DNA from 2 places in the Undibacterium sp. Di26W genome. Region 1 is predicted to be linked to the other one. Evidence: riboswitches for the same ligand, from Rfam matches in the RefSeq annotation. Region 1 holds a riboswitch; the other holds the start of a gene.
What was found. Region 1 has a riboswitch for cobalamin ahead of ACO0LM_RS18045 (TonB-dependent receptor domain-containing protein). Riboswitches for the same ligand answer to the same signal wherever they lie in the genome.

Region 1 (15,252 bases):
CGGGGTGAATTTGTCGCACGGTGCCAATCCCAAAATGATAGGCAAGAATCTGCTGGACTTGAAGGTGGAAGGCAAGTCCATCATCCGGGACATGATCACGGCACTCAAAACAAAAAACGATGGCTGGATAGATTACCAATGGCCAAACCCGGTCACCAAGGCCCTGGAAACCAAGTCCAGTTACTTTGAAAAAGTGGATGATTATTTTGTGGGTTGCGGTGCTTATAAATAATTGAACGTCACATAAAAAAACCGGTACAGACAGCATGTGCCGGTTTTTTTTATGCCCGTTTTGCGATTCGTCCTGCTTCGAATCTGGATTCGTTTTTGTCGAAGGATGCAATATTTCCTGAGCATCAATCAACTCGTGAGCAGCGCTTATTCCGCATCACTCTTTAACGATTGCTCGCCGGTTTGTAGCGAATTCACGACAAGTCATACTGTGCTTTAGCGTACACTATTTCATCTGACTTTTTCATCTGACTTTTTCATCTCACTCGCTTGCTCTCTTTGCTGTTTTAGGTTGTTGCCTCGCTTCAATTTTTCCAGTAGTTTTCGAGCAGTATTTCTTATGTGAAGGAGTTGGATCATGCCGGATAAAACAATCATTGCCAAACCGTTTTCGGGTGACTACAGAATAGATGTGCTGCTTGACGACGTCAATTACCGCTGGAATGCGGGCAAGGTTTTAGGTACGCCGGTCGAAATCAGCTATAGCTTTATCAAGTCTCCGACCTCGACAGCTTCCGATTCAGATAAAAACGGTTTCAAAGCCTTTACCGTGGAACAGATGGCCGCTGCCAGGGCGATCTTTGCGGACATAGCCCAGGTCTTGAATGTGAGCTTCAAGGAAGTGGCTGATACCGATATTCAATCCGGCATACGACTGGCAAATAATATCCAGGATAAAAGTGCCGGTTATGCCAAGCTTCCCGTACCGACGGCAGATGGCACGGCATTTTCTGCCGGCAGTGGCGATCTGTTCATGTCAACGACTTACATGAATGTGAGCTATGAAAGAGGCAGTGAGGCCTACAAGATACTGATACACGAAATAGGGCATGCTATAGGCCTCAATCATCCTGGGAACTACAATGCGGGCGAGCCACCCAGTACCGAAGCGGGTAATTATCTGGCGACGTCTGAAGACAGTAGCTGGATTTCCATCATGTCCTACAACGCGATTGCGCAAAACCAGCAAGGCGAGTTTTTCGGGACCTACGATATGCTGGCGTTGAAGTATCTGTACGGAAGCAGGGCCTATCACACCGGCGATGATACCTATGTCTATAGCGATGTCGATGGCCGCACGCTCAAAATCATCAACGACACTGGCGGTATTGATACCGTAGACGTATCCAGGGCAACCGCGGCTGCGACCATCAATCTGACACCGGGCTCTTTGAATTCTGTGGGGCGTATTGCCAGTGGCGATGCGGCCATCAATAATTTATCCATCGCCTTTGATGCAACGATAGAAAATATCATCGGTACCGCCTTCAGTGACAAGCTGACCGGCAATGCTGCCAGCAATCTTATCCGTGGTGGTGGCGGTGATGATGTGATCGATGGCGGGGCAGGGTTGGATACTGCCCAATACACGGGTTTGAGATCAACCTACACGGTTGCTGGCAACAATAGTGGCTTCAATGTATCCAAGCCGAATTCACAAGGCGTGGATACACTCAGCAATATGGAGCGATTGAAATTTTCAGATCTGTCAGTAGCGCTCGATATTGATGGTATAGCTGGTCAGGCCTACCGTATCTACCAGGCGGCTTTTGGCCGCACGCCAGATCTGGCGGGGCTGGGTTACTGGATCAAGGATATGGACAAGGGTTCCAGTCTGACGACGGTGGCGGCAGGTTTTATGCAATCGAAAGAATTCCAGACCCTGTACGGTACCAACCCCTCGGTCGATACCTTCCTGACGACCTTGTACAAGAATATCTTGGGGCGATTACCCGACCAGGCAGGTTACGACTACTGGAAAGGTGAATTAAGCAGCAATAAAATCAGTTTTGCCGGTACGCTGGCCAGTTTTACCGAAGGGCAGGAGAACAAGCTCAAGGTTATCGGCGTGATACAGAATGGCTTTGATTTTATTGAATATACGGGTTAAGACCAGGCAATGGCTGAACCCATCCAGGGCAGTCAAATATCATTGAGGCCAGCATCGTAGCCAAAGCCTGATGCTGGCTGTATGCTTACCTTTAGCTTACCTGGCCTCGGTATAACCGAGGGTCAGTGAAATCTGCTTGGCGGTATCGATCAGGTTACTCAGCCATTCTTCCTGCAGGCGATCAGCAGGGGCGGAAATGGACAGGCCGGCGATCATCTTGCCGCTGTCATCATGGATGCCGGCGGCCATGCAGCGCACACCCAGTTCCAGTTCTTCATTATCCCTGGCGTAGCCGGTTTCACGGACGGCGGCCAGTTCTTTTTCCAGCTTGTTCAGATCGGTAATCGAATTTTTATTGTGACCCGCCAGGCCGGTGCGCGTGGCATAGGCGCGAATGGCCTTGGGTTCATCCAGTGACAGGAATAATTTACCGGTGGATGTCAGGTGCAGTGGCGCACGCCCACCAATGGCACGCACCACCTGCATGCCAGAACGTTCGGAAAATGCCCGGTCTATATACACGATTTCATCCCCCTGACGTACCGACAGGTTGATGGTCTGGTTGGTCTGGCGGTGCAGGGCGCGCATGAATTCCAGCGCGGCTTCGCGCACGTTCAGGCGGCTCTTGACGATATTACCCAATTCCAGCAAGCGCATGCCCAGGCGGTAATAGCCCGTGTCGGCACGGTCAACAAAGCGGGTAATGACCATGTCATTGAGGATGCGGTGCGCAGTCGAAGGATGCAAGCCTGTTACTATCGCCAACTCCTTCAGACTGACCGGGTCCTGGTAGCGCGACAGGGCATCCAGCAGGGATACCATGCGCTCTATGACCTGAATCGAGGTTTTATCTGAGCTGGTAGAGTCGTTTTTCATATTATGGTTGGTGCGCTGCAATATATACCTTATACCATAATGTGAAATGAACGTCACTGCTTCGTCGGCAAAATGTCAACGTGCATAGGGATTTGCTGGCAATAATTTAATTTGCGTCAAGTAAATCTTCTTCTCCGCCACACATAGTCCTGTAAAATTCGGCACCTGAGCAAAGCTAGGGCGGTATAGCGTGGATTTGCCATGCCGCGAATAAGGTTTAAGGAAGAGAAATGTCTGAAAAAGAACAAGCTGTCAGTGAATTCAAAAGCAAAAGTGGCCTGCGCCGGATTTTTTCGGCTTTCTTTTATTCCATAGACGGTTTTCGTTCCGCCTGGAAAAACGAACATGCTTTCCGTCAGGAACTGGTATTGGTCATCATCGGCGTCATCATCGCCCTGGTCTTACCGGTGTCGGCGTTTGAAAAACTGATGATGATTGCCGTGCTGGTGTTGATCCTGGTGGTGGAACTAATCAATTCAGCGATTGAGGCAGTCGTTGACCGCGTCTCGCTGGAACGTCATACCCTGTCTAAAAATGCCAAGGACTTTGGCAGTGCTGCTGTGTTGCTGACCTTTTTGATTGCGTTGGCAACCTGGGTAGTCATTTTGATGGACCGCTTTTACTATTAATACGCCCCATGACAAATACCAACATTATTGGCACTGCCCATCCTGCGCTGGAAGCTGAACTGGCTGCAGCCATCAATAACAAGACCAAACCCCTGGGCAGCCTTGGTCGCCTGGAGCAACTGGCCGCGCAAATCGGCCTGATACAGCAAAGCAGCCAGCCGCAATTGCGTGACCCCGCCATCATCGTATTTGCCGGTGATCATGGTGTGGTGGCGGAAGGCATTTCTGCCTTCCCCCAGGATGTGACTTGGCAGATGGTAGAAAATTTCCTGGCAGATGGTGCAGCGATCAATGTCTTTGCCCGGCAGAATGGCATTGCCCTGCACGTAGTGGATGCGGGCGTGAATCATGATTTTGGTCCGCGTGAAAAGCTGTTGAGCATGAAAGTGGCAGCAAGCACGCGCAACTTTGCCACAGAGCCTGCAATGACAGCAGCGCAATGCCAGGCTGCCCTGCAAAATGGTGGTGAACTGGTAGCTGGTTTATCGGGCAATGTGCTGGGTTTTGGCGAGATGGGCATAGGCAATACGACGGCAGCAGCAGCGCTCATGCACAAGCTGACTGGCATCCCGGTAGTCGATTGTGTCGGTGCAGGTACAGGGCTGTCGAGCGAAGGCATACGGCACAAGCAGGCTGTGATTGAAGCAGCGGTTGCCATGCATGCTGGCGTGACCCAGGCGGAAGATGTATTGGCTACCTTCGGTGGTTTTGAAATTGCCACTATGGTCGGTGCCATGCTGGCGGCGGCAGAGCGCCGCATGGTCTTGCTGATCGATGGTTTCATCGTGACCAGTGCCTTGCTGGTGGCTGCCAGAATGCAGCCGGCCATACTTGATTATTGCGTGTTCTCGCATCAGTCAGATGAAAGCGGCCATGCACGCATGTTGCAGGCATTAAAGGTCAAGCCCGTGCTGCAACTGGATTTGCGTCTGGGTGAGGGTACAGGTGCAGCACTGGTGTACCCGATGTTGCAGGCTGCAGTGAATTTCCTGAACCAGATGGCGACTTTTGCTTCGGCTCAAGTAAGCGAAAAAAGCAGCGATTAAGTTCTCATCAAATCTTTATTGCAGGAGCTGGCTTGCATCAACTACGCTTATTCTTCATAGCTCTGCAGTTTTTTACCCGCATTCCCATTCCTGCGTGGGTGGGCTTTGAGGCGGACTGGCTGCGTCAGTCTTCGCGTTATTTTCCGGCAACTGGCTGGGTAGTCGGCGTGGTTTGTGCTGGCGTGTACGCTGGCGCGGCCGAGTTATGGCCGCATGCGGTGGCGGTTGTGTTGTCCACGATTGCCGGTATCTTGCTGACTGGTGCCTTCCATGAAGATGGTTTTGCCGATGTCTGCGATGGTTTTGGTGGTGGTATGACGCCAGAGCGCGTGCTGGACATCATGAAGGATTCACGCGTGGGTGCCTATGGTGCCATTGGTATCCTGCTGATGCTGGCGTTGAAGCTGGCATTGCTGATCAGCCTGCCTGCGCAGATGACCGTGCCGGCCTTGTTGCTGGCCCACCCCATGTCGCGCCTGGCATCATGCAGCCTGATCTGGCGCATGCACTATGCACGGCATGAAGGCAAGGCCAAGCCACTGGCGCAGGAAATGCGTTCTGGTGAATTCCTGATTGCCTGCCTGACCGTATGCTTGCCTGCGGCCTGGTTGCTGGTCTACTTTCCATTCCAGCCCGCCTCATTACTGACCTCACTTGTTTTGATCGTTTTGCTGACCTGGCGCATGGCGCGCATGTTCCAGCGCCGTATCAATGGCTTTACCGGTGATTGCCTGGGTGCCACGCAGCAGGTGGCAGAAGTCGGCATCTATCTGGGTTTGCTGGCTTTTCAGGTGCACTGACATGCGACTGCATTTGCTGCGGCATACCAAACCACAGATTGCCGATGGTCTGTGCTATGGGCAGGCCGATGTGCCGGTGCGGGCTGCCGATTGCCAGATACTCGCAGCGAAGATACGCCAGAAATTGGCCGTCGGCATACCAGTATTTTCCAGCCCCTTGCAACGCTGTGCCTTGCTGGCGCAAGCCTTGCATGCGCAGCCACAACTCGACCCGCGCCTGATGGAAATGCATTTTGGTGCATGGGAACTATGCGCCTGGGATGCCATCCCACGCACCGAGATTGATGCATGGGCAGCAGCCCCGGCGACCTATCGCCCCGGTGCCGGTGAATCGGCGCAGGATGTGGCGCAGCGGGTGATTGCCTGGCTGGCTGATCTGCGTCAGATGCAATTGCCGGAAGCGCTGGTGGTGGCGCATGCCGGCATCATGCGCATGCTGCTGGTCTGGCAGGATGGCATGGCCGCAGATGAACTGGCGCAACTGGTTTGTACACAAAACCTCAGCCTTAGCTTTGGTGAATTTACAGAAATACTGGTGTTTGACAAATAATACAGATAGTATTTACGCAAGACCGACAGTAAAGCCATCAGCGCACCAGGCATAGCCATCGCATGATAGAACTCAGAAAATCACCCCGTGTCACCGTCACCTGGCGCTCTGGTATCAAAATGCCGGATGGCAGATTGATCTTCACCCGGGTGATCAATATATCGGCAGAGGGTGTGCTTTTGCAGTCGCCTGAAAGCCTGATTCCCCAGCGCAATTATCCGATGATGATAGAAATCCCCGGTATTGTGCAAGAAGCCGAGATCTATAAGGTTAGTTGCAAGGGCACGGTCAGGCATGCCATTCTCAGCGGTGACAGTTACAACGTTGGCATGCTGTTATCGGAAATGTCTGAATTGCATGCGCAACTTGTTGTTGCCTGGATATCCAAAACTGCGCATCTGGCCTGAAATCGGGTGGCCGGACAATGTTGGCAAGTCAAATCTGCTTTGTTTTCAATAAGTTAATATACTGATCTACCTCAGTTTTTAAACCCCCTGAACTTGCGGCTACCCCCGTCTGTCTATAGAATGGCGGGGTTTTGGTGCTCGCGGATATGTTCATATCTGCGGTTAAACGGGAAACACGACGCTTAGCTACGCTAGGCAAACGTATGCTGCCCCCGCAACGGTGTACAAGTTGCTGCAAAAAAACTGAATGCTTGTTTCTTAAAATTCAGATTTGTAGCCAGCCATTTTCCAATACCACTGTGCTATGTGCATGGGAAGGTCAGATGGTGATACTTGTCAGCCCGGATACCGGCCAGAATAAGTGAAGTAATACGGACGGGGAAATTTCGTGAGCACCTGACGCAGAACGCTGCGTCCGCTTCTGAGAACATGTTTACGATCTGTAGCGAGCGAGCGTCAGCGGGGTAAGGGTAACAAAAGCGCAGCGCAAAAAGCGGAATGTACTTCTAGTACATGAGCATTTTGAGCAGCGCATGAGCCTCGATCACGCACGCGCAGTAAGATCGGAAACAGGTTCTTAATCAGGCCACAGGCGCTGACGATACCGATATTCCTATTGCTTTTTCCATTGCAGCCTGCGGGGACGTCGGCTGCATGTTTTATTTTTTCTGAAAATCATGACATCTGTATTCAAACCGCTCGCCCTCAGCCTGGCCTTGGCCGCTGCATTCCCGTCTTCTACCGTCTTTGCACAAACTGCTGCAGTTGGCGCTGCTTCCAGCGTGGTCATTACCGCTGGCCGTCAGGCGCAAGCCGCCAAAGATGTGCTGGCTGACAATGTCGTCATCACTGCGGAAGACATCGCCAAATCCGGCGCGGCTTCCATCGTTGACCTGTTGCAGCAACAGCGCGGCATAGAAATTACCCGCAATGGTGGTCCTGGTACGACAGCTTCCGTTTTCATGCGTGGCGGTAATAACGCACAAAACGTGGTGTTGATTGATGGCGTACGCATCGGTTCGTCCACGACTGGTGGCGCTACCTGGTCTTCCATCCCGCTGTCACAGATCGACCGTATCGAAGTCGTGTACGGCCCTCTGTCCAGCCTGTATGGCGCGGATGCCATGGGCGGTGTGATACAGATATTTACTAAAAAGGGCACGGGCGTTATCACACCTACCGTATCGGCTGGTTTGGGCAGCTATGGCACACGCAAATTACAGGCAGGTTTTTTCGGTTCTGTTGCCAGTAATCTCAGCCTCAGCCTGAACGCGGGGCATGAAGAGAGTGATGGTTTCTCTGCCACCAAACCCGGAGTCGGTTCCAGTTATAACGCTGACAAAGATGGCTACAAGATGGATAGTTTCAATGGCCGCCTGGTATGGGAAATCAGCAAGGGTTATGAACTGGGTGCCAGTGTTTTGCGCAGCCGCAATGACGCACAGTATGATTCCGGTGCAGCAAAAGATGACCACAATATTGGCACGCTGGAAACCATCGCCATCTTTGGCCGTGGCAAGTTCACTGATGACTGGTCTGCATCGCTGCAATATGCAGAAACGGCTGACAAGGGTTTCAGCACAGGCTTTGGCACCAGCCAGATCGATACACGTCAGAACAGTGTCAGCTTCCAGAACGATATCCGTATCGGTAAAGACGTATTGCAACTGATCGCTGAAACGCGTGAGGAAAATGTTGATTCTGTTTCTTCAGGCTTGGCCACGGAGGGCATCAACGGCGCGAAACGCACGACGAATTCTTTTGCCGCATCTTATGTGTTCAAGCAAGATGCGCATCTGGCCAGCGCCAGCATCCGCAACGACCGCAGCTCGCAATATGGTTCCAATACCACGGGCAGCGTCGCTTACGGTTATCGTTTCACTGATGCGCTGCGCGTCAATGCCAGCTATGGCACCAGCTTCCGCGCACCAACTTTCAATGAACTGTATTACCCTGGTTATGGCGTTGCCAGCAACAAACCAGAAAAAGCAAAAAACGCAGAAATCGGTGTGTATTTTGAACAGGGTGATACGCAGTTGAGCGCTGTGTATTATCAGAACAAGGCAACGGACTTGTTGGTCTATGTTTCTGGTAACGATCCACAAGGTAAAGCTTATTGCCCAAACACGCCTAATTATTCTTTTGGCTGTGCGCATAATGTTAACAAGGCGACTTTGTCTGGCTTGACAGTTGGTGGTACAACCCGTTTTGCTGACCTGACACTGCGTGCCTCCATCGACATCCAGGACCCGAGAGACGACACGGCAAACAAACGTCTGGCACGCCGTTCCAAACAGCATGGTACGTTGGCTGCTGAATACGCGTTTGCGAATGCAAAAGTTGGCGTGGAAACCATCTACTCTGGCGACCGCTACGATGATGCTGCCAACTTGAGAAAATTGAGTTCGTATAATTTGTTGAACCTGTATGCGACGTATGAACTGGCAAAAAATACCACCGTGCTGGCACGCTGGAACAATGCTTTGAACAAAGACTATGAACTGGCAAGAAATTATGCGACGGCCGGTTCGAATGTATTTGTCGGTGTGAACTACGGCTTTAAATAAACTGAGTAAGTTGTTTAAGCTGATAATTAAGCTGACAAGTTTGACAGGGACGTGGCAGGGCATTGATGTGATTTGCCACGTTTCGGGCTGATTTTCTGATGTGCAGGCTGGTGTATATTGACTGGCGCTGCACATCTAAACCTGTTTTTCCTTTGGATCAGACCGATGATGGCGTCTTTTTTTTCTGCACGACAGCGTAAGCAATCTCCCGGGATGGCGGTCGCTCAACGTGCCGGACTGGTTCTCCCGATTTTATTGGCCGCCGCCATAGCTAGCATATTGATTGCCTGTGTGTGTGGTTCTGTGTCCCTGAGCTTTGTCGAGTTATGGCAAGCCTTGCTGGAATTGCTGCGCGGCCCGCCGACCAGCTTGCCCGGCAGCCTGCTGGATTTGCGCCTGGGTCGTGCGCTTACTGGTTTCGTTACCGGTGCCACACTGGCGCTGGCCGGTGTCATGTTGCAGGCCTTGTTGCGCAATCCGCTGGCTGATCCTTATGTGCTCGGTATATCTGGTGGTGCATCTGTTGGTGCGCTGGCAACCATATTGTTTTTCGGCGCATTCTGGTTGGTGGATGTGGCCGCCTTTGCCGGTGCGATTACGGTAGCGCTACTATTATTTGGCCTGGCTTACCGTGATCTGCGTGGTGCTGGCAGTACCGACGGCAGTGCACCTATCTTATTGCTGACCGGCGTCATTGTCGCCACCGGATGTAGTGCCATCATCACCCTCATGCTGTCGATTGCGCCGGACAGCCGCTTGCGCGGTATGGTGTTCTGGATGATAGGTGATTTGTCGAATACCCAGTCACGTTATCTGCCCTGGCTGATACTGTGCGGTATCTTGCTGTTTGCCATGCGCAATGCACGCTCCATCAATGTGGCTGCCATGCATGCCGATAACGCCAGCACCCTGGGTGTCAACATTGGTCGCTTGCGCCAGTTCCTGTTTTTATGTTCTGCCTTGTTGACGGCCAGCGCGGTCAGCAATGCAGGCAGCATCGGTTTTGTTGGCCTGATCATGCCGCATTTGTGTCGCTTTGCCTGGGGCCCTGATCACCGTTTGCTGGTGCCCGCTGCGACTTTGGCCGGTGGTTGCTTCCTGGTGCTGGCAGATACGGTCGCACGTACCGTCGTGGCACCACAGCAGTTGCCGGTTGGTGTGATCACTGCATTGGTCGGTGTGCCGATGTTCCTGCTGCAACTGCATCAACTGCGGAGGCGCTGATGGACATCCGCGCCCTTAATCTATCGGTAGGCAAGCGTGTACTGGTGCGTGATTTGAACTGGCATATACGGCCGGGTGAATGCTGGTGCATCATAGGCCGCAATGGTGCCGGCAAAAGCACCTTGCTGCGCACGCTGGCTGGTTTGCGTCCGATAGAAAGCGGTCAGATCTACCTGCGCGACAAGTTGCTGCAAGACTGGCCATTAACCGGGCTGGCACGTGAGCGTTCGTTTTTACCGCAGGGCAGGGTGGATGTTTTTGGTTATTCTGCGCTGGATACCGTGCTCAGCACCCGTCATCCCTACCAAGATGCACATTACTGGGAAAACAGCGACGACCTGGAAATTGCCATGGCAGCCTTACGCGAAATGGATGTCACCGACCTGGCAGAACGCGATGTGCGCAGCCTGTCTGGCGGTGAAAGACAGCGCGTCGCCATTGCCGCCTTGCTGGCACAAGATGCGAAATGGATGTTGCTGGATGAACCGGCGAATGCGCTGGACCTTGGGCACCAAGTCAGCGTCATGCAACTGTTTGCCCGCTTGTGCAGCAAAGAAGATGCGCAACACAACAAGGCGGTCGTTATGGTCAGCCACGACCTCAATATGGCTTACCGCATTGCCACCCATGCCTTGTTGCTGATGGGCGATGGCAATTGGCAAGCCGGGCCTGCAGATGAAATATTTAATGCATCCCAACTCAGTATCTGTCTGGGGCATCCCATAGAGCGCTTCACCCATGGTGAGCAAACCTTATTCTTCCCGCAAAACTGAGAACCTTATGAGCAGTGATCCATTGAGCAATAACTCGACACCCAAGCCAGACACCTCGACAGACAACATCAATACCCGTCATGAACGTCGCATGCAGCGCAAGAAAGCGCTGATGGATGAAAAGATAGAACAGGCGCAGCGCAAGACCGGTGTCTTGCTGGTACATACCGGCAATGGCAAGGGTAAAAGTTCCAGCGCTTTTGGTATGGTGATGCGCGCCATGGGGCATGGCATGAAGGTCGGTGTGGTGCAATTTATCAAGGGTGCGATGTCTACTGGTGAAGAAATTTTCTTGCGCCGCTTTCCTGATGAAGTCGAATTTCATGCCATGGGCGAAGGCTATACCTGGGTCACACAGAACCGCGAACGCGATATGGAAAAAGCCGCCGCCGCGTGGGAACAGGCAAAACGCTTTCTGACGGACCCGACCATAGGCCTGGTGGTGCTGGACGAACTCAATATCGCCCTGAAATATCATTACCTGGGTTTGCAGATGGTCATCGATGATCTGGATGGCAGGCCAGAAATGCAGCACGTTGCCGTCACCGGTCGCGGTGCCTTGCCAGAGATTATTGCCATCGCCGATACGGTCACAGAAATGCAGGTCATCAAGCATGCCTTCAAGGAAGGTATCGTGGCGCAGGCGGGTGTGGAATGGTAAGGCCCAGCGCCAAGGTCGTTCTGATATCGGCCATTGGATCAGGTCAGGGCAAGACCACCACCACGGCAGCACTGGCACGCAAGCTGGTGAAGCTTGGTAAGACGGTGCGTGTGTTTAAAACCGGGCCAGACTTTATCGACCCCATGATGCTGGAACGCGCTTGCGGTTCAGTCGTGCATTCGCTGGATTTATGGATGGTGGGGCAGGTAGATTCGGAACGCATGCTGGCGCGCGCTGCGCTGGATGCCGATGTCATCCTGATTGAAGGTGTGATGGGCCTGTATGATGGTAACCCGTCGTCGGCTGACCTGGCGCGTGCCTTTGGTGTGCCAGTCATGGCGGTACTGGATGCCTCTGCCATGGCACAGACGGTAGGTGCACTGGCCATGGGTTTGCGTGATTTTGGACCGGTACATCTGGCCGGTGTCATCGCCAACCGCATCGCCTCGGAAGGCCATGCCAAAATGGTGGCTGCTGCCATGCGCGATATTCCTTTGCTAGGCAGCTTGCGGCGTCAGGAAGAAACCTTGCCCGAACGTCACCTGGGCCTGGTCTTGCCGCAAGAAGTGGATCGCATCGACGCCATACTCGATACCATGGCGAGCAGCCTGGAACTGGACATGCAAGCCTGGGATGCCTTGCCAGACACCAGTTTTGAATTGCATGAGCATGCATCCCATCATATTTTGCAACATGCGTCACAAGCCGCCAGCCTGACAGGCAAGACGATTGCCATTGCGCGCGATGCCGCATTTGCGTTTATCTATCCAGCCAATCTTGAGTGCTTGCGTGGGCTGGGCGCTGAACTGGTTTTCTTTTCGCCTTTGGCAGATGAAGCGATACCGACCCAGGCTGATGCCCTGTACCTGCCCGGCGGTTACCCTGAATTGCATGCCAGGACGCTGACGCAGGCCAGCAACTGGCTGACTTCACTGCATGCCGCCCATGTGCAAGGCATGCCTATCCTGGCAGAATGCGGTGGCATGATGGCCATTACCGAAGGCCTGGTAGATCAGCAGGAACAAAGCTGGCCTATGGCCGGCATATTGCCGGGCAAAGTCATTATGCAAAAAAGGCTGGCAGCACTCGGCCCACAAGCCTGGGCTACCTCGCAGGGGGAATTGCGCGGGCATACCTTTCATTACTCGCGTTTTGAAACCACATTGACGGCCAGCAGCCATACCACCAAACATTCCACCCAACATTCCACCCAACAGCAGGGCGAGGCTATTTACAGAAATGCTAATGTGTGCGCTTCTTATTTTCATGCCTACTTTGCTTCCAACCCGGCGGCAACGGCAGCGCTGTTTTTAAGAGATGCAACATGAAACCCGCACATCGTACCAGCCTGATCTTTGGTGGTGCGCGTTCGGGCAAGAGTGCTTTTGCCGAGCAACTGGCGAGCAGCTTCAGTGCCAACAAAAAAGAGGTACTGTACCTGGCAACCGCCAACGCGGATGATGCGGAAATGCAGCAGCGCATTGCCCATCATCGCGCACGCCGCCCTATACATTGGGGCACGCTGGAACAAAGCCTGGAACTGGGCGCGACCATCATGGCACATAGCCGTGCAGACAATATCATCCTGGTTGATTGCCTGACGGTCTGGCTGTCGAATCTGCTGTTTTCAGAAGCGACAGATTTTCCTGATGTAGGTCATGTCACGCCACCGGCACAGTTTGCCGTGCAACGCCAGGCCTTGCTGGATGCATTGGCGCAGGCACCAGGGAAGATTATCCTGGTATCGAATGAGGTCGGTATGGGCATCGTCCCCATGGGGGCCGTGTCGCGCTGGTTCGTGGATGAAGCAGGGCGTTTGAACCAGGCCGTCGCTGCCATTGCAGATAATGTGGTCTGGGTTGCCGCCGGTTTGCCGCTGTATTTTAAAGGCCAGCCATGCTGATGCTGGATGGCCTGGTCATGGTGCTATGTCTGCTGCTGGGTATCTTGCTGGATCTGGGCTTGGGCGAAGTAAGCAAATTGCATCCACTGGTGGGTTTTGGCAATCTGGCGAATGCCCTGGAGCGCCGACTGAATACGCCAACAGCAAGCCGCTGGACCGGGGCTGTGGCCTGGTGCCTGGCGGTCTTGTCGCTGGTAGCCCTTAGTCTGTTGGTGCTGACACTGGCACAGCGTTTCAGCCTGTGGCTGGCCCCGGTATTGCATATTGTCTTGCTGTATTTTTGCCTGGGCTTGCGCAGCCTGCATGAACATAATGCCGCCATTGCAAGCGCCTTGCAGGCCGGTGATTTGCCAGAAGCCAGAAAACGCACATCCTATATCGTCAGCCGCGATACGCAAGATGCCGATGAAGCCTACCTGGCTAAAGCCAGTGTTGAATCCGTACTGGAAAATGGTTGCGACGCCGTCTTTGCCACTTTGTTCTGGTTCATCTTGTTGGGTGGTGCTGGCGCGGTGCTGTACAGACTGGTGAATACTTTGGACGCCATGTGGGGTTATCGCTCGACACGATTCTTGCGCTTTGGCTGCGTCGCTGCGCGTATCGACGATGTCATGAACTGGATACCCGCACGCTTGACTGCATGCACTTATGCCGTGCTGGGCAAGACCCGCCTGGCATGGCAATGCTGGCAACGCCAGGCACCCGGCTGGCCCAGCCCGAACGCCGGGCCAGTGATGGCTGCCGGTGCCGGTGCGCTTGGCTTGGCATTGGGTGGTAGTGCCAGTTACGACGGCGTGGCAGAAATGCGGCCCCCGTTGGGGGAAGGCGATACCGCAAAGGCCACAGATATCCTGCGTGCCCTGCGTCTGGTGGCAGGTGGTACGGCACTGTGGTGTGGGATCACGTTATTACTGACTTTATTTCTTGGTGGAGTCATCCATGCTTGAACACGGCGGCAATCTACGTGATGCCGTGCGGCATTTTGGCCGCCCGCTGGAAGACTGGCTGGACCTGTCCACCGGCATCAATCCGCATTTTTATCCGGCACCGCCACTGGCAGACCATGCCTGGCATCGCTTGCCCGAATATTCTGATGCGTTGGTGCAGGCTGCGCAATCTTATTATGGCGCGCCACGCATGCTGGCGGTGGCAGGCTCGCAGGCGGTGATACAGGCCTTGCCACGCCTGCGCCGGACTGCGCGCGTGCTCGTATCAGCCCCCAGCTATGCCGAACATGCTTACCAATGGCGGCAAGCCGGGCATGCGGTGACAGAATGTGCGTATGCAGGCCTGGATGCAGCCGTCGGACAGGCCGATGTAGTGGTGCTGTGTAATCCAAATAACCCCACCGGTGAATCCATATCGCCAACCCAGCTTTTGCGCTGGGCTACACAACTGGCTGCACGCGGCGGCTGGCTGGTGGTAGATGAAGCCTTTGCCGATACCGTGTCTGATATCAGTGTGACGGCCCATGCAGAGCAGCCCGGTCTGATCGTCTTGCGCTCAGTCGGCAAGTTCTTTGGTCTGGCAGGTATACGCCTGGGCTTTGTCGCCGCTGAGGAAAATTTTCTGGCGCAGTTGGCGAATTACCTCGGTCCCTGGAGCGTGAGTGGACCAGCCCAGCAAATCGCTACTGCCGCGTTGACTGACCAGATGTGGCAGTCGCAGATGGTGCAACGCTTGCAGCAAGAAGG
Region 2 (15,252 bases), on a different contig from region 1:
TATTTCCCTGAAAGCCTGCGCGGCCTGTCAAAAGGCGCACCCGTCGACTTGCGCGGCATCGTCATTGGCGAAGTCAAATCCCTGGGTGTGGAATTTGCCGAGAATGGCCGCCTGCCACGCTTCCCGGTTGAAGTCAGCCTCTACCCGGACCGCCTCAAATCCCGGGTCCGCTCAGGTGCCCGCCTGCCTGACGATGCGACCGAAGCCAAAGAGAGATCGCTGCTGGAACACCTGATCTCACGCGGCTTGCGCGGCCAGCTACGCAGTGGCAACCTGCTGACCGGGCAATTGTATATCGCCCTCGACTTCTTCCCCGATGCTCCCCAGGCAAAAATGGACTGGCGCACCGACTACCCGGTATTGCCCACCGTCGGCGGCGGCCTGGGCGAAATTCAGGACACCGTGGGCCGCATCGCCAGAAAGATAGACAAACTGCCTTTCGACAAAATATCTGCCGAACTGGTGCAAGCCTTAAGCAAGCTCAACACCACCCTTGCCAGCACAGAAAAACTGGTGCGCCGCCTTGATGTTGAAGTCACGCCTGAACTGACTTCTACCCTCAAGGAAGCGCGCGGCACGCTCAACAGTGCCAATACCCTGCTGGCTGAGGACGCGCCCCTGCAGCAAGACATGCGCGAATCATTGAAGCAAGTCGCCAAGTCCGCCCGCGCTGTCGCCAACCTGGCCGACATGCTGGAACGCCACCCCGACGCCCTGGTGTTTGGCAAACAAAAGGTAAAACCATGATGCGAACCATAAAATTTGTGCCGCTGGCCCCACTTACCTTGCTCAGCCTTTTACTTGCAGCCTGTGCCACCCCACCCGTCGAGCATCTCTATCACCTCGACTACCCACAAACAGCCAGCAGCCAGACCGAGCCGCAGTATGAAGTTCTCATCGCCACCGTCAAATTGCCAGAAGCCGTCCATCGCCCGCAACTGGTCATCCAAAAGTCGGCCACAGAATCCCTCATCTCTGACGAACAACGGTGGATAGCCCCGCTCGACGAACAACTCACCGTGTCCCTCATCGCTCATCTGCGCACCCGCCTGCCAGACGCCTGGCTGTCGTCCGACACCGGCATCAGCGCTGGCATAAATACAGGCATATCGGCAAACCCATCCAGCACCCTGCCCCGTTATCTTGTCAAGGTTCAAATCGACCAGCTACTCATCTACAGCGGCAACCAGCTCACCCTCGAAGCAAGCTGGGTCGTGCTGGACAACAGCCGCAAACTGCTCAAGCGTGAACACAAGGTCTTCACTGTTCGTTTGAATAGTCCGGCGTATGAAGCCGTAGCACCGGCAATGTCCGAGGCGGCACAGCAACTGGCGGAGCAAGTGGGAGCGAGTGTGCAAGGTGTACGCAAGCCCCTGACTGGCGCTTATTAATACCAAGCTGTGTCGCTCGTCACACCATGTCTTGCGGCCTGACCCAGGCATCAAACTCTTCCGCCGTGACGTGACCCAGCGTCAATGCCGCTTCACGCAAGGTGGTCTGGTGATGATGCGCGTATTTGGCGATTGCCGCCGATTTGTCATAGCCTATATGTGGGTTGAGCGCCGTCACCAGCATCAGTGAATTATTCAATAGCTCAGTGATGCGCTGGCGATTCGCTTGCATGCCCTGCACGCAATGCTGATCCAGGCTGGACATGGCATCCGTCAGCAGACGGGTACTCTGCAAGAAATTGTGCACGATAAGCGGCTTGAATACATTCAATTCAAAATTACCTGCAGCACCACCTATGCTAAGGGCCACATCATTGCCCATGACCTGGCAACACACCATGGTCACCGCTTCGCACTGGGTAGGATTGACCTTGCCCGGCATGATGGAACTGCCGGGTTCGTTTTCCGGTATCTGCAATTCACCCAGGCCAGAACGGGGGCCAGAAGCCAGCCAGCGTATGTCATTGGCGATTTTCATCAAGGCCACCGCCAGCGTCTTCAATGCACCGTGCGAACTGACCATGGCATCGTGGGCAGCCAGTGCGGCAAAACGATTGGGGGCGGCGACAAAGCTTATGCCTGTGTCTTGCGCCAGGCTGGCGGCAACGCGCTGACCAAATTCTGCATGGGTATTCAGGCCGGTACCAACGGCCGTGCCGCCGATGGCCAGTTCCTGCAAAGCCGGCAAAGTAAGGCTGATGGCCTGTTCTGCATGGGCCAGTTGTGCCACCCAGCCAGAGACTTCCTGCCCCAGTGTCAACGGTGTCGCATCCTGTAAATGGGTGCGGCCAATTTTAACGATGTCGGCAAATTCTGCCACCTTGGCGGTCAGCGAAGTGCGCAGTTGCTGCAGCGCTGGCAACAGTGACTGCGTTACCGTCAGGCAGGCTGCCACATACATGGCGGTGGGAAAGACGTCATTCGATGATTGCCCCATATTCACCTGATCATTCGGATGCACCAGGCGACTCATGCCACGGCTACCACCCAATAATTCAGAAGCGCGATTGGCCAGCACTTCATTCATGTTCATATTGCTTTGTGTGCCGGAACCGGTCTGCCACACCGACAGCGGGAAGGCATGCGGATGCGCGCCAGCCAGCACCTCGTCAGCAGCGCTGACGATGGCATCGGCGAATCTGGCATCCAGCAAACCAAGGTCACGGTTCACGATGGCACAACTGCGCTTCACACGTGCCAGTGCCAGCACCAGCGCATCCGGCATCTTTTCTGTAGAGATGGCAAAGTGATGCAGTGAACGCTGGGTTTGTGCACCCCATAATGCTTTTGCAGGTACGGCGATTTCACCAAAGGTATCGCGTTCCATCCTGTTGTCGGTATTGTCTTGGCTAGGTTTGCTGGTCATTGCTGTTTTCCTGGTTGATGGCACGCCATGTCATACCTCGCATCTTTCACTGATCAGATATCGGTATAGTGCGCTGGACAGACTGTGCTTACCAGATGTTGGCAAGCACCAATGGCTATCATGATACGCAATCTGGACCAAGTTTGCTTTTTACTCATTGGCAACTTTATACAAATTGCCCAAATCCAAGTGTGCTGAATTTTTTTCATCCATTCATATCGATTAACGTTTACGTAAACGTCAAGTCTTATGCTATTCTAAAAATAACAGGTGCACAGCCCAAGCTCTTGGGCCGTGTTAAACGGGAAAGTGGTCGTCGCTGGTCTATTCGAAGCCAGTGCCAAAGCCCCTGCTGCCTCCGCAACGGTAAGCGAGTGCGGTTACATCAACCACGCCACTGGTCATGCATGACTGGGAAGGCGATGTAACAAGACTTGCAAGCCCGGATACCGGCCTGTTGATCGCTGAGAAAAACACTGCGGAAGGCTGTGTTTGAAACGCTGCATGGGCCCGTCATCATGGCGGGCAGGTGCGTGTATTCAACATTGCTCTTTACTGTTTTTTCCCAAGGTCTGGTCACGTACGGAAGGTGCGTGGCGGGTGTGCGTTTTCACTACGTGCGCCCATGGCCAGGACAGTTGCTGCGGCAGGTTTCTGCACACAGTGGCTACCCTGTTTTCAGGCATCAGTGCGGCTGTTGTTGCGGGCAAAGCCCGCCGTCTGTCCGTGCATAATCAGGAAGGTTCAGGAAAGCATCATGACTACTCTTACCCAGGTTCCCAAGGTCAAACTGCTGATCAATGGCGAACTGCTTGAATCCAAAACCACGCAGTGGCGCAATGTGATCAACCCGGCCACGCAACAGGTGCTGGCCCATGTTCCCTTCACCACGCCGGATGAAATGCAGGCCGCAGTCGATGCTGCCAAGGCTGCTTTCAAGACCTGGCGCAAGACCGCAATAGGCACCCGCGCCCGCATCTTCCTGAAATACCAGCAACTGATACGCGAAAACATGGCCGAACTGGCTGCACTGCTGACGGCCGAACAGGGCAAGACCCTGGCCGATGCCGAAGGTGACATCTTCCGTGGTTTGGAAGTGGTCGAGCATGCCGCCAATATCGGCAACCTGCAAATGGGCGAAATCGCCAACAACGTCGCCAGCGGCGTCGATACCTATACCCTGAACCAGCCGCTAGGCGTTTGCGCTGGCATCACCCCATTCAACTTCCCAGCCATGATACCGCTGTGGATGTTCCCGATGGCGATTGCCTGTGGCAATACCTTCATCCTGAAACCATCCGAGCAAGACCCCATGGTCACCATGCGCCTGGCTGAGCTGGCCATGCAGGCAGGTATGCCACCTGGCGTATTAAATGTCGTGCACGGTGGCGAAGATATCGTCAATGCGATTTGCGATCATCCGGATATCAAGGCGGTGTCCTTTGTCGGCTCTACCCGCGTAGGCACGCATGTGTATCAGCGCGCCACCCTGGCGGGCAAGCGTGCGCAATGCATGATGGGTGCCAAGAACCACGCCATCGTCTTGCCGGATGCAAATAAAGAACAAACCCTGAACAACCTCGCCGGTGCGGCCTTTGGTGCGGCTGGCCAGCGGTGCATGGCGCTGTCCGTGGTCATCCTGGTGGGTGAAGCAAACCAGTGGGTGCCAGACTTGCTGGATCGTGCACGCAGCCTCAAAATAAATGCCGGTGCAGAAGCCAATACCGACATCGGTCCAGTCATTTCCTGCACCGCCAAAGAAAGGGTAGAAAACCTGATCGCACAAGGTATTGCCGAAGGTGCCAATCTGGTGCTGGATGGCCGTGCACCGCAAGTGCCAGGCTATGAACATGGCAACTTCGTTGGCCCTACCGTCTTCACCGGCGTCAAGCCCGGCATGCGTGTGTATGAAGAAGAAATCTTTGGCCCTGTGCTATGCATCATGCAGGCAGATACGCTGGCTGATGCCATCGCCATCATCAATGCCAACCCTAACGGCAATGGCACGGCACTGTTCACCCAGTCTGGTGCAGCGGCACGCACTTTTGAAGAAGATATTGATGTCGGCCAGATCGGTATCAATGTGCCTATTCCTGTGCCAGTGCCACTGTTTTCTTTCACCGGTTCGCGTGCATCCAAGCTCGGTGACCTGGGGCCATATGGCAAGCAAGTCATACAGTTTTATACCCAGACCAAAACCATCACGGCACGCTGGTTTGATGACAGCGTCAGTGCGGGCAAGGTGAATACCACCATCTCTTTAAAATAAGGAGATGGCCATGGACTTCGAATTGAATGAAGACCAGCGCGCCTACCAGCAATCTGCCCGCAACTTCGCCGCCCATGAAATGACGGCGCAAGCCGCGCATTGGGATGCCACGTCCCACTTCCCGCTGGACGTCATCGCCCATGCCGGGGAACTGGGATTTTGCGGACTGTATGTGCCGGAAGAGTTAGGTGGGCTGAGCCTGACGCGGCTGGATGCCGCCATCGTGTTTGAAGAGCTGGCGCGCGCCTGCCCTTCCACCACGGCGTATATCACCATCCACAATATGGCGAGCTGGATGATTGCGCATTGGGGCGGGCCAGAAGTGCAGCAAGAATGGGTGCCCAAACTGGCCGCAGGCAAGAAACTGGCGTCGTATTGCCTGACTGAGGCCGGCGCTGGCTCGGACGCGGCATCACTGCGCACCAGCGCCCGCCTGGATGACGACAGCTATATCCTGAGTGGCAGCAAGGCCTTTATCTCGGGCGCGGGTGCGACCAATATGCTGGTGGTCATGGCACGCACCGGTGGCGAAGGTGCGGGCGGTATTTCTGCCTTTGCCGTACCGGCAGATTTGCCCGGCATCAGTTATGGCAAGAAAGAGGACAAGATGGGCTGGAACAGCCAGCCCACCCGCACCGTGAATTTTGACCAGGTACGCATACCGCGCAGCCACTTGCTGGGTGAAGAAGGCGAGGGCTTTCGGATTGCCATGCGTGGCCTTGATGGTGGCCGCATCAACATCGCCACCTGTTCTATCGGCGCTGCGCAATCAGCACTCAATAGTGCACAAGCCTATATGAACGAGCGCATGCAGTTCCAGAAAAAACTGTCTGACTTCCAGGTACTGCAATTCAAACTGGCCGACATGCAAACCGAACTTGTCGCCGCCCGCCAGATGGTCAGGCTGGCTGCCAGCAAACTCGACAGCAAGGCCGACAATGCCTCAGTGTATTGTGCCATGGCCAAGCGCCTGGCGACCGATACCGGCTTTGCCGTCTGCAATGAAGCCCTGCAAATCCACGGCGGCTACGGCTATATACGCGAATACCCACTGGAGCGTTTCCTGCGCGATGTCAGAGTGCACCAGATACTTGAAGGTACGAATGAAATCATGCGTGTCATCGTCGCCCGCCACATGTTAAACCAAGCCGCAAGCGAGGAATTTTTATGAGCAAGTACAGCAACTACACCAATCTGCAATGCGAAATCATCGGTCACACTGCCCTGATAACCCTGGCCAACCCACCCGCCAATACCTGGACGGCGGCGGGTTTGCAGGCTTTGACGCAACTGGTCAACGACCTCAATGCTGACGCAACTATCTATAGCCTCGTCATCACCGGTTCTGGGCAAAAATTCTTTTCTGCCGGGGCAGACCTGAAATTGTTTGCCGATGGTGATAAGACCGTGGCGCTGGACATGGCACGCCGCTTTGGTGAAGCATTTGAAACCCTGAGCCGCTTCCGTGGTGTTTCCATCGCGGCCATCAATGGCTATGCCATGGGTGGCGGACTGGAATGCGCGCTGGCTTGCGATTTGCGCATCGCCGAAACCCAGGCACAAATGGCCTTGCCAGAAGCTGGCGTCGGCTTGCTGCCCTGCGCTGGCGGCACACAACATCTTGCCTGGCTGGTCGGTGAAGGCTGGGCAAAGCGCCTGATCTTGTGCGGTGAACGTGTCGACGCCGCCACCGCCCTGCGCATAGGCCTGGTGGAAGAAGTGGTCGCTACCGGCGCTGCACTCGAACATGCACTGGCGCTGGCCAAGCAAGTGGGCAAGCAAAGCCCCAGCAGCGTCAAGGCCTGCAAGCAACTAATACAGGGCGCACGCCAGCAACCCATGAACACCGTGCTGCCACAAGAACGCGAAGCCTTCCTGGCCCTGTTTGATACCGCTGATCAAAAAGAAGGTGTCACTGCCTTCCTGGAAAAACGCCCCCCAGTGTGGAGGAATGCATGAACGATACCGCCCCTGTCCTGTTCCACACCCTACCTGCAACCAACGGCATGCAGATAGGCATCGCCACCCTGAATGCGGAAAAAACCCTGAACGCCCTGTCCAAGAAAATGGTGCAAATGCTGGGCACGCAATTGCATGCCTGGGATGAAGACAGCAGCATCGCCATGGTGGTGTTGCAAGCCGCCGGTGACAAAGCATTTTGCGCAGGCGGCGACTTGCAAAACCTGTATGCCAGCATGCGCGAACATCATGCATCCAGCAATAAAGACAATCTTCTTGGTAATGTCTATGCCCTGGATTTTTTTGAGCAGGAATACCGTCTCGACTACCAGATCCACACTTACCGCAAACCCATCTTGTGCTGGGGCCATGGCATCGTCATGGGTGGCGGCATAGGTTTGATGGCCGGTGCCAGCCACCGCGTCGTCACCGAAAAGTCCCGTCTTGCGATGCCGGAGATTGCCATCGGCCTGTTCCCCGATGTCGGCGGCACCTGGTTCCTGAACCGCATGCCAGGCAAGCTAGGGCTGTTTTTGGCATTGACGGGTGCCAGTATCAATGCCAGCGATGCACTGTTTGTGAAACTGGCAGACGTAGCCTTGCCGCATGCCAGCAAGGCAGATGTACTGGCAGCATTACAGGCTGCTGCGTGGAGCAGTCAAGCCCGCCAGAATCATCAGCGCGTCAATCTAGTCTTGCAGCAATTCTCAGCGCTATCCAGCGACACCGCAGGCCCATTGCGTGCCAACTTCGATCTCATCAATCGCCTGTGCAGTGCTGCTGATCTGCCTGCCATCGTCGCACAAATACTTGCAGTCGATGCGGTACAACAGGAAGAACTTCCATGGTTGCAAAAAGCCGTCAGCAACCTACAAAAAGGCAGCCCGACTTCTGTCTGGCTGGCACATGCCTTGCAAGAACGTGGCAAACATTTGTCGCTGGCAGAAATCTTCCGCATGGAGTTAGTCGCCGCACTCGCCTGCGCGCAAGGCCATGATTTTGCGGAAGGAATACGGGCCTTGATTGTGGACAAGGATCAAAAGCCGCAATGGTTGCCAGGTAGTTTGCATGAGATGCAGCCGCAGGATGGCGAGCAATATTTCACACATCTTTGGACGGCAGAGCAGCATCCATTGCGGGATTTGGGTTTGCATGAGGATGTGCGGAAGCGGGCGGCTTGAAAGCAATCCGTATCTCGTAACCGGAGAGCTGATTGCAACTCCTTCCCCTTCAAGGGGAAGGTCGGGATGGGGATGGGGTTCGGTTGATGAAAAAATATATTCAATTTGCGGAAGAAACCCATCCCCACCCTGGCCCTCCCCTTGAAGGGGAGGGAAGATTGACCCCAATATGTAAGCCTTCCTGTTGAAAGGGAAGGAAAAACCACGGAGATAAACCCCCATGTCAAACAATCCAAAAATCGCCTTCATCGGCCTCGGCAACATGGGCGCGCCCATGGCCCTTAACCTGCTCAAGGCAGGCTACCCACTGACCGTCTTCGATCTGTCCCCTGATGCCCTGAAAACACTGGTAGATGCCGGTGCGCTGGCTGCCAGCAATGCCAGGCAGACTATTGAAGGCGCGGACATCGTCATCAGCATGCTACCCGCCAGCCGCCATGTTGAAAGCCTGTACCTGGGCGATGCAGGCATACTCGCCCACATCGCCAATGGCGCACTGATCATAGACTGCAGCACGATTGCCCCGCAATCCGCCAGGAAAGTCGCACAAGCTGCAGTTGCACGCGGGTTGGCGATGATCGATGCCCCGGTCTCTGGCGGCACAGCCGGTGCAGCCGCAGGCACGCTGACCTTCATCGTCGGTGGCAGCACAAGCGATCTGGAACGCGCACGCCCTCTCCTGAATGTCATGGGCAAGAATATTTTCCACGCCGGTGAACACGGTGCCGGGCAAACCGCAAAAATCTGCAACAACATGCTGCTGGGCATACTGATGGCAGGCACGGCAGAAGCACTGACACTGGGTGTGGCAAATGGCTTAGATCCCAAAGTCCTGTCCGACATCATGAGCAAAAGCTCAGGCAGCAACTGGGCACTGGAACTGTACAACCCTTATCCCGGCGTGATGGAAAATGCACCCGCTTCACGCGGCTACACAGGTGGCTTTGGGGTTGACCTGATGCTCAAAGACCTGGGGCTGGCCACGGAAGCCGCATTGGGCACGAATGCCAGCATCCCGCTGGGTGAAGCTGTACGCAACCTGTATGGCATCCATAGCAAAGCAGGTGCCGGTGGCAAGGATTTTTCCAGCATACTTGAGTTATTGAGGAACAGGGATTAAGCAGGCCGAAGATGTTGAAAATATACCGAATGCGTATTCGGCATTTCCCTTCAAGGGATGTTCCCGGGGTTTCGCAAAGCATGCTTTGAGAATATCCCCTCACCCCAACTGCAAAACTTTAAAATTATTCCGCCCTGCCTTTTTTGCCAGATATAAAGCTTCATCCGCTTTCTTCAGCAACTCAGCAGCACCAAAGTTCTGCGCTGAAGATATCGCCACGCCAATGCTGGTCGTCACCATCAAGGATTTTCCTTCGATATCAAAAGGCGTAGTCATGGCTTGCACAATTTTACTGGCCACCATATCAGCTTCACTATGCATGTTCAAGCCTTCCAGCACGATGACAAATTCATCGCCGGCAAGGCGGCCCGCCAGGTCGGTCTGGCGTATGCAATACTTAAGGCGGTTGGCAAATTCCTGCAAAACTGCATCACCCGCATGATGACCCAGGCTATCGTTGATGCTCTTGAACTTGTCAACATCGAGAAACATCACTGCCATCAAACGACCGCTGCGCTGTGAACGGGCACTGGCCTGTTCCATTCTTTCATTGATCTGATTGCGGTTGGGCAAACCAGTCAGGGTGTCAAATCTGGCCAGTGCCAGCAATTGCCTTTCCACTGCCTTGGCGTCGCTGACATCGTTGATCAGGATATTCACACCGACAACCTGGCCGCTATCATCATACTGGGGCACATAGGTGGCATGATAATGTCCAGCCTTGCCACCTATGCTGATCTCGGTTTCAAATTCTGTTTTTTCGCCAGCCATGGCCCGCTGGTAATGAGTCAGATGTTGTTGCAGCATGGTGCCGCTCAGCAGCGATGGCACAGGCTGGCAGCGTATCGCCGTCAACGGCAGATTGAACCAGGCTTCATAAGGCCGGTTCACGAACTGATAGCGGTTTTCTGCATCGACGAGGCTGACAAAGGCGGGAATATTGTCAGCGATGGTGCGCAACAAGCCTTCACTGGCGGCCAGTTTCAATTCCGCCTGCTTGCGCGCCGTCACATCAATGACCAGGGAATAATAGCCTGTAGTCACGCCATCAGCATTGATGTCTGGCACATACTCGTATTGCAAATACCTTTTGATATCGTGCTCGTAGGCATAGCGTTCGAAAGACACTTTTTCACCATGCAATGCCTGCTGTATTTTTTCCTTGCGCTCCAGATAGGATTGTTCGCCAAACACTTCAAGGATGGACTTGCCCAGGATATTTCCGGGTTCCAGTCCGGGAATCTGGCTGTAATTGCGGTTACAGAATTGATAGCGTTCATTCGCATCAATATAGGCAATCATGGCGGGTACATTGTCGGTAATGGTACGCACCCTCTGCTCACTGCGTATCAAATCATCTTGTACCCGCTTGAATTCGGTGATGTCTTCTACCAGAACAAAAAAACCTTCGACCTGGCCTGACTTGCTGAAATCCGGTGCATAAGTGACCCTGTCCCATTCCCAGTGACCGTAGCGCTGTATACGACGCTCATAACGTGTCCATTCGCCATTGAGCACCCGGACCACATGAGGCTTGACTATCTTGTCATAGACATCAGGAGTAGCCACTTCGCGCATGGTTTTTCCGATGACAACGGCCGGCTCCATACGCGATAGATGCGCAATGCGCTTATTGGCGAAAGTATACTTTTCATGACGGTCGATATAACCAATAAAGGCCGACATATTGTCTGCAATCAGGCGCAACTTGTTTTCACTGGCGCTCAGGGCGGCTTCGGCGGCACGACGGTTCAACATGGCATCGTCAAATGCCTTGGCCAGATCCCCGATCTCATCTTTCGGATACACTTTTGGTGTCAGTGTATCTATCCAGTCTGGCGCAGCATGATTAACTTTCTGGCGTAAATGCTGCAAGGGTTTGAGTTGCCAGTACATGAACCACCAGCCCAGCAGCAGCAACATGACGAGCAAGGCGGTACCGGCCAGTATGATGTCCTTCCGCACTTCGGTAATGACGATGAAAGCTTCACTGGTTGGATAGACAGAGGTGATGATCCAGTCTACCGACTTCAGGCGCCGGTAAGACAAAATTGCCTCATCATTTTTATGCTCATGTGAAATCAGACTGCCTTCCAGCACTGAAAATGCAGTCTCCGGCAATTGATGGGTATCGGGCCGCTCGCGGCTGCTGGCAAGCACGCGGCTACTGTCGGGATGGGCAACAAATACACCTTGCCGTGTCGTGATATAAAAATAGCCGTTGCCACCTATCTTGGTGGTTGCCAGATCCGCCAGAAAGCTTTCCTGTGCCAGCTCGATAATACCCGCCAACACATAGCGCATAGTGCCTTTGCCATCAAATACCGGAACGCACATCACCACCAGAGGACGACTGGTGGCGCTACCTTTCTGGGGCAGAGAAACCAGCAGTTTCTTTTGCCTGATCACTTCCTGGAAATAATCCCGGCCAGACAAGTTGAGCTTACCGCGCTCTTCAGCGCCATGCAGAAGTGCCAGAAACTCGCCTTGCAAATTGAGTACGGCAAGATTATCAAACAGGCTACCCAGACTTTTCTGGTGTAGCAGCAAGTCTTGCAGTTTTCCCTGATCTTCATCATCCGTGCCAAGATCCGTGGCCAACAGGATCAGCGCATTTTTCCTGAGTTCCACCTTCTGGTCTATTTCATTAGCCATGGCAGCAATCAGGCCGGTCTGGCGCGCTATGATGAGTTTTTCCAGTGTTCGTTCGGAAACCGAGGTGGCCAGCCACGAGAGCAAGACCAGGGAAAGCACAAAAAACAGGGCCGCCGCCACCGTCAGGCGGGTTTTCAAACTGATGTCGCGGAAACGAATGTACCGGTTAGACGACATATCATTCTGAAATGAGGATTGGTCTGAATGCCAATATTAGCATCCGTCATATTAATGACAATCAAAATTTCAATTTAAGCTGGCCGCCCCCTTTACGGCGTGGTAAATCCATCCTCATTGCTTTGTATTTGGTGCTTTTAACACAATCTGCCTTCCTCAGAACCTGGTTACGATCTGTAGCGAGCGAGTGTGCGTGCCTCAGCGGGGTCAGGGCAACATTCAGGACAAAAAGCGCAGCGCAAAAAACGAAATGGTCTCTAGACCATGCGCATTTTGAGCAGCACATGAGCCCGCGTGGACTCCGATTGCGCACGCGCTTAAGATCGTAAGCAGGTTCTCAGGAATACGCACCCAGACTGTCGTCGGTCCTTATGTCATCACTCAGCATGACTGTGCTATTGCAATCGTAAAGATCGGCTTGGGCGGAAGGAGGATTTTGCGTGCTGTCTGTGCTATCTGCGTAGGCAGTTGCGGTATGCGTATTGAGCAGGATGTCGGCGTCGTTGCGGGTATCAGAAAAAGAGCCAGGTTCATACTGGACAGGGTTCGCTGCCGCGGTGTTGGAATTGTACAGATACGAATCCGCCAGCATGGCACCAGCCAGCGTATCTGCCTGTCGCTGCCTGGCCAGATTGCTCTGTACATTGTTTTGCATCATCGAATGGGCAGGAAAATCATGCGCCATGCTGTACCAGGCATAATTGTCATGATAAGTGGAATGCGCATAATATTGCCGACGCTGACGCCATTCCGTTTCAAGGTCTTTGCGCTTGACGGATGCCATGGTACTGCCACTGCCTGGCATGGCGACTGCGCGCTTGAAAAGCTGGTCGATATAACTGGTGACTTCTGCTGGTAAAGCGAGGTTGGTAGTCTGCGCTTTTTTCAGGACGCTGATGATATCTACGGTTTCCTGACGCTTTTTTTGCAAGGCATTGATTTGTTCACTGATGGCAGCCAGGTCCTGGTCCAGATTTTCCACCTTGTCCAGGTCAACCCGGGTATCAAAATAAAATGCCAGCCTGGTTTGCAAGGTGGCCAGAGCTTTGGCGCTACCAGGTCGCGGCAATATGCCCAGCCATGGCCGGTATTCTTCAAATGCGATCAATACCACGGCATCGACAAAGCCTGGGCAGACTGACTGCAATTGACTCAGGGTACTGGCATAAAATCCCGGCAACAAATCTTCCACCGTGCGCTTGATGAGGCGCTGCCTTTGCGCCTGCTTGTTTTCATGTTCTTGGTACAGATCCTCTATCTGCTGCTGCATCGCCAGCATGGCATTGTCCAGCGCCATGTAGACCACATCCATATAGGCCATGTCCCGGTGATAGGTTTTAAAATCAGCATCCCTGACCGGATCAACATTGGGTTTCAGCATGACTTGCTTTCTCTTGGTTGTCGCCATCTTCACGGCGCGATTGGAAATAATTGACGAAGTACTGGCGCAGGGCCGGCTTGTGCATTTCTGCATGCCATTCCAGCGGGCGACCGGCACGCATGCTCAAATCAGTCCAGGGATTGAAACCCAGGTCAGTAATGTCATGCATGCGTAAAAAATAACGGCGGTGGCGGGCATCCCCATGCCACAGATGGCGAATCTCTCCCCTTACCACACCCAGTTGACCTTGCACCTGTTGATAAAAACGCTGGCCCCAGACTTGCAGATGCGTAATCTGGGCATGATCATGCTTCAGCGCATTCTGTATGCAAAAGTTATAGTCGCCATATATCGCATGCGCCATGAAATGATCTGCGCTGCCGGAAATCGCTGCTTCATACAGGCCTGTACTGTCAAACAGGCTGCGTCGCATGGCCCAGCCATAGCCGGTATGTCCATGGCTATCATAACGTCCAGCCTGCAAGGAGGTGGGTTGTTCCTGCATGACGGCAGCGAACGAGGTAACACGGTCTGGCTGCTCATCGGCGGCACCATGGTCGGTACCATCCTGTGGCTGCCTTAGACAGGTTTCCCACACTTGCGCGACCGGATATTGTCGCAAAACAGCGACCAGTTCCCTGGCCCAGTTTTTATTGTCAAACAAAATATCGCAATCCAGCCATGCCACATAACGGCAACTGGCAGGCAACCACGAAGCAGCCAGATTCAGCAGACGCTCTTTCTGCCACAGCAAGGTCGAAGAACGCACCTGCAAGACATCCAGTGCAGCCGGCAATTCAAACGACGCATCACCAAACGCACATTCCACCGTAATACAAGTCACGCCCGCAGCACGCATGCCCTGCATGAACGCATCATAGTTTTGTCTGCGCGATAGATAGCGACAGGGATTGAAGTAAGTGGTAAGAACGACGAGTTCAGACATGGTGCGTTAACCTGATCATAAGCATTGCAGGATAATAACAAGATTTCAAAAGACGATGCGCGGATAAGCTATTTTTCTCAGGTCAAGGTGTGGACCTCACATAAGCATGTGACCTGCGCCTGGTTTCCTGTACTTTCGCAGAAACTGGCCAGGGCACCCGCAACAGTGTTTTTACTGCGCGTAACCTGGGCGTATTGACCTAATTGTTCCAATCATCAAACCTGCCTGATCTAGTGTGCAGTGCAAGACGTTTTGATAAAAAATTGGTGATCATTGTCGTGCTTGAGGGATTGGCGCGGTACCGCCTCTGAATGCATGCCGCTGCGATACTTTTTTGCTGATTGCGACAGGCAATATGTAGATAGGCGATATCATTCGCAAAATAAATTGCCAAATGAATAATATTAGTTTATATTTTCAAAATAGCAATTCACGCTTTCCATTCACAGGCAGGTCCGCGCCCGACTTCCATCAGGAGCACACATGATGCATATCCGTATGTTGTTGGTCTTCTCGCTGTTAATCACACTAATAATCACACTGTCTGCGTGTGATGGTGCCTGGTCCAGACCGCGCTATCAACTGATCACGGCAACCGATGGCAAGGTGTTTCGCCTGGATGCGCAAAGTGGTACGGTCCACTACGTCACACCCGAAAAAATGCTGGCGCTGAACGACGAATTACCCACCTTGCACGTAGGCACGTATTATCAGATGAGCGACGTCAGCGGTAACGCCCGTTATCTC

Region 2: it holds a riboswitch for cobalamin, as region 1 does, so the genes downstream of both, ACO0LM_RS05520 (CoA-acylating methylmalonate-semialdehyde dehydrogenase) here and ACO0LM_RS18045 (TonB-dependent receptor domain-containing protein) in region 1, are expected to answer to the same signal.

The regions. Positions count from the first base shown of each region.
Region 1 covers NZ_JBMPOR010000016.1:28,944-44,195, reverse strand. The annotation lists gene ACO0LM_RS18085 (cache domain-containing protein) at 1-232, shown strand, start outside; gene ACO0LM_RS18080 (DUF4214 domain-containing protein) at 590-2,122, shown strand; gene ACO0LM_RS18075 (IclR family transcriptional regulator) at 2,219-2,998, opposite strand; gene ACO0LM_RS18070 (diacylglycerol kinase) at 3,229-3,627, shown strand; gene cobT (nicotinate-nucleotide--dimethylbenzimidazole phosphoribosyltransferase) at 3,636-4,673, shown strand; gene ACO0LM_RS18060 (adenosylcobinamide-GDP ribazoletransferase) at 4,706-5,473, shown strand; gene ACO0LM_RS18055 (histidine phosphatase family protein) at 5,475-6,023, shown strand; gene ACO0LM_RS18050 (PilZ domain-containing protein) at 6,086-6,430, shown strand; cobalamin riboswitch at 6,546-6,801, shown strand; gene ACO0LM_RS18045 (TonB-dependent receptor domain-containing protein) at 7,108-8,997, shown strand; gene ACO0LM_RS18040 (FecCD family ABC transporter permease) at 9,211-10,221, shown strand; gene ACO0LM_RS18035 (ABC transporter ATP-binding protein) at 10,221-10,994, shown strand; gene cobO (cob(I)yrinic acid a,c-diamide adenosyltransferase) at 11,002-11,655, shown strand; gene ACO0LM_RS18025 (cobyrinate a,c-diamide synthase) at 11,649-12,983, shown strand; gene cobU (bifunctional adenosylcobinamide kinase/adenosylcobinamide-phosphate guanylyltransferase) at 12,980-13,558, shown strand; gene cbiB (adenosylcobinamide-phosphate synthase CbiB) at 13,558-14,505, shown strand; gene cobD (threonine-phosphate decarboxylase CobD) at 14,498-15,252, shown strand, end outside.
Region 2 covers NZ_JBMPOR010000003.1:246,755-262,006, reverse strand. The annotation lists gene ACO0LM_RS05535 (intermembrane transport protein PqiB) at 1-747, shown strand, start outside; gene ACO0LM_RS05530 (PqiC family protein) at 744-1,391, shown strand; gene fumC (class II fumarate hydratase) at 1,411-2,817, opposite strand; cobalamin riboswitch at 3,069-3,289, shown strand; gene ACO0LM_RS05520 (CoA-acylating methylmalonate-semialdehyde dehydrogenase) at 3,575-5,086, shown strand; gene ACO0LM_RS05515 (acyl-CoA dehydrogenase family protein) at 5,097-6,257, shown strand; gene ACO0LM_RS05510 (enoyl-CoA hydratase) at 6,254-7,045, shown strand; gene ACO0LM_RS05505 (enoyl-CoA hydratase/isomerase family protein) at 7,042-8,226, shown strand; gene mmsB (3-hydroxyisobutyrate dehydrogenase) at 8,447-9,346, shown strand; gene ACO0LM_RS05495 (diguanylate cyclase domain-containing protein) at 9,446-12,178, opposite strand; gene ACO0LM_RS05490 (hypothetical protein) at 12,516-13,559, opposite strand; gene ACO0LM_RS05485 (hypothetical protein) at 13,540-14,505, opposite strand; gene ACO0LM_RS05480 (hypothetical protein) at 14,989-15,252, shown strand, end outside.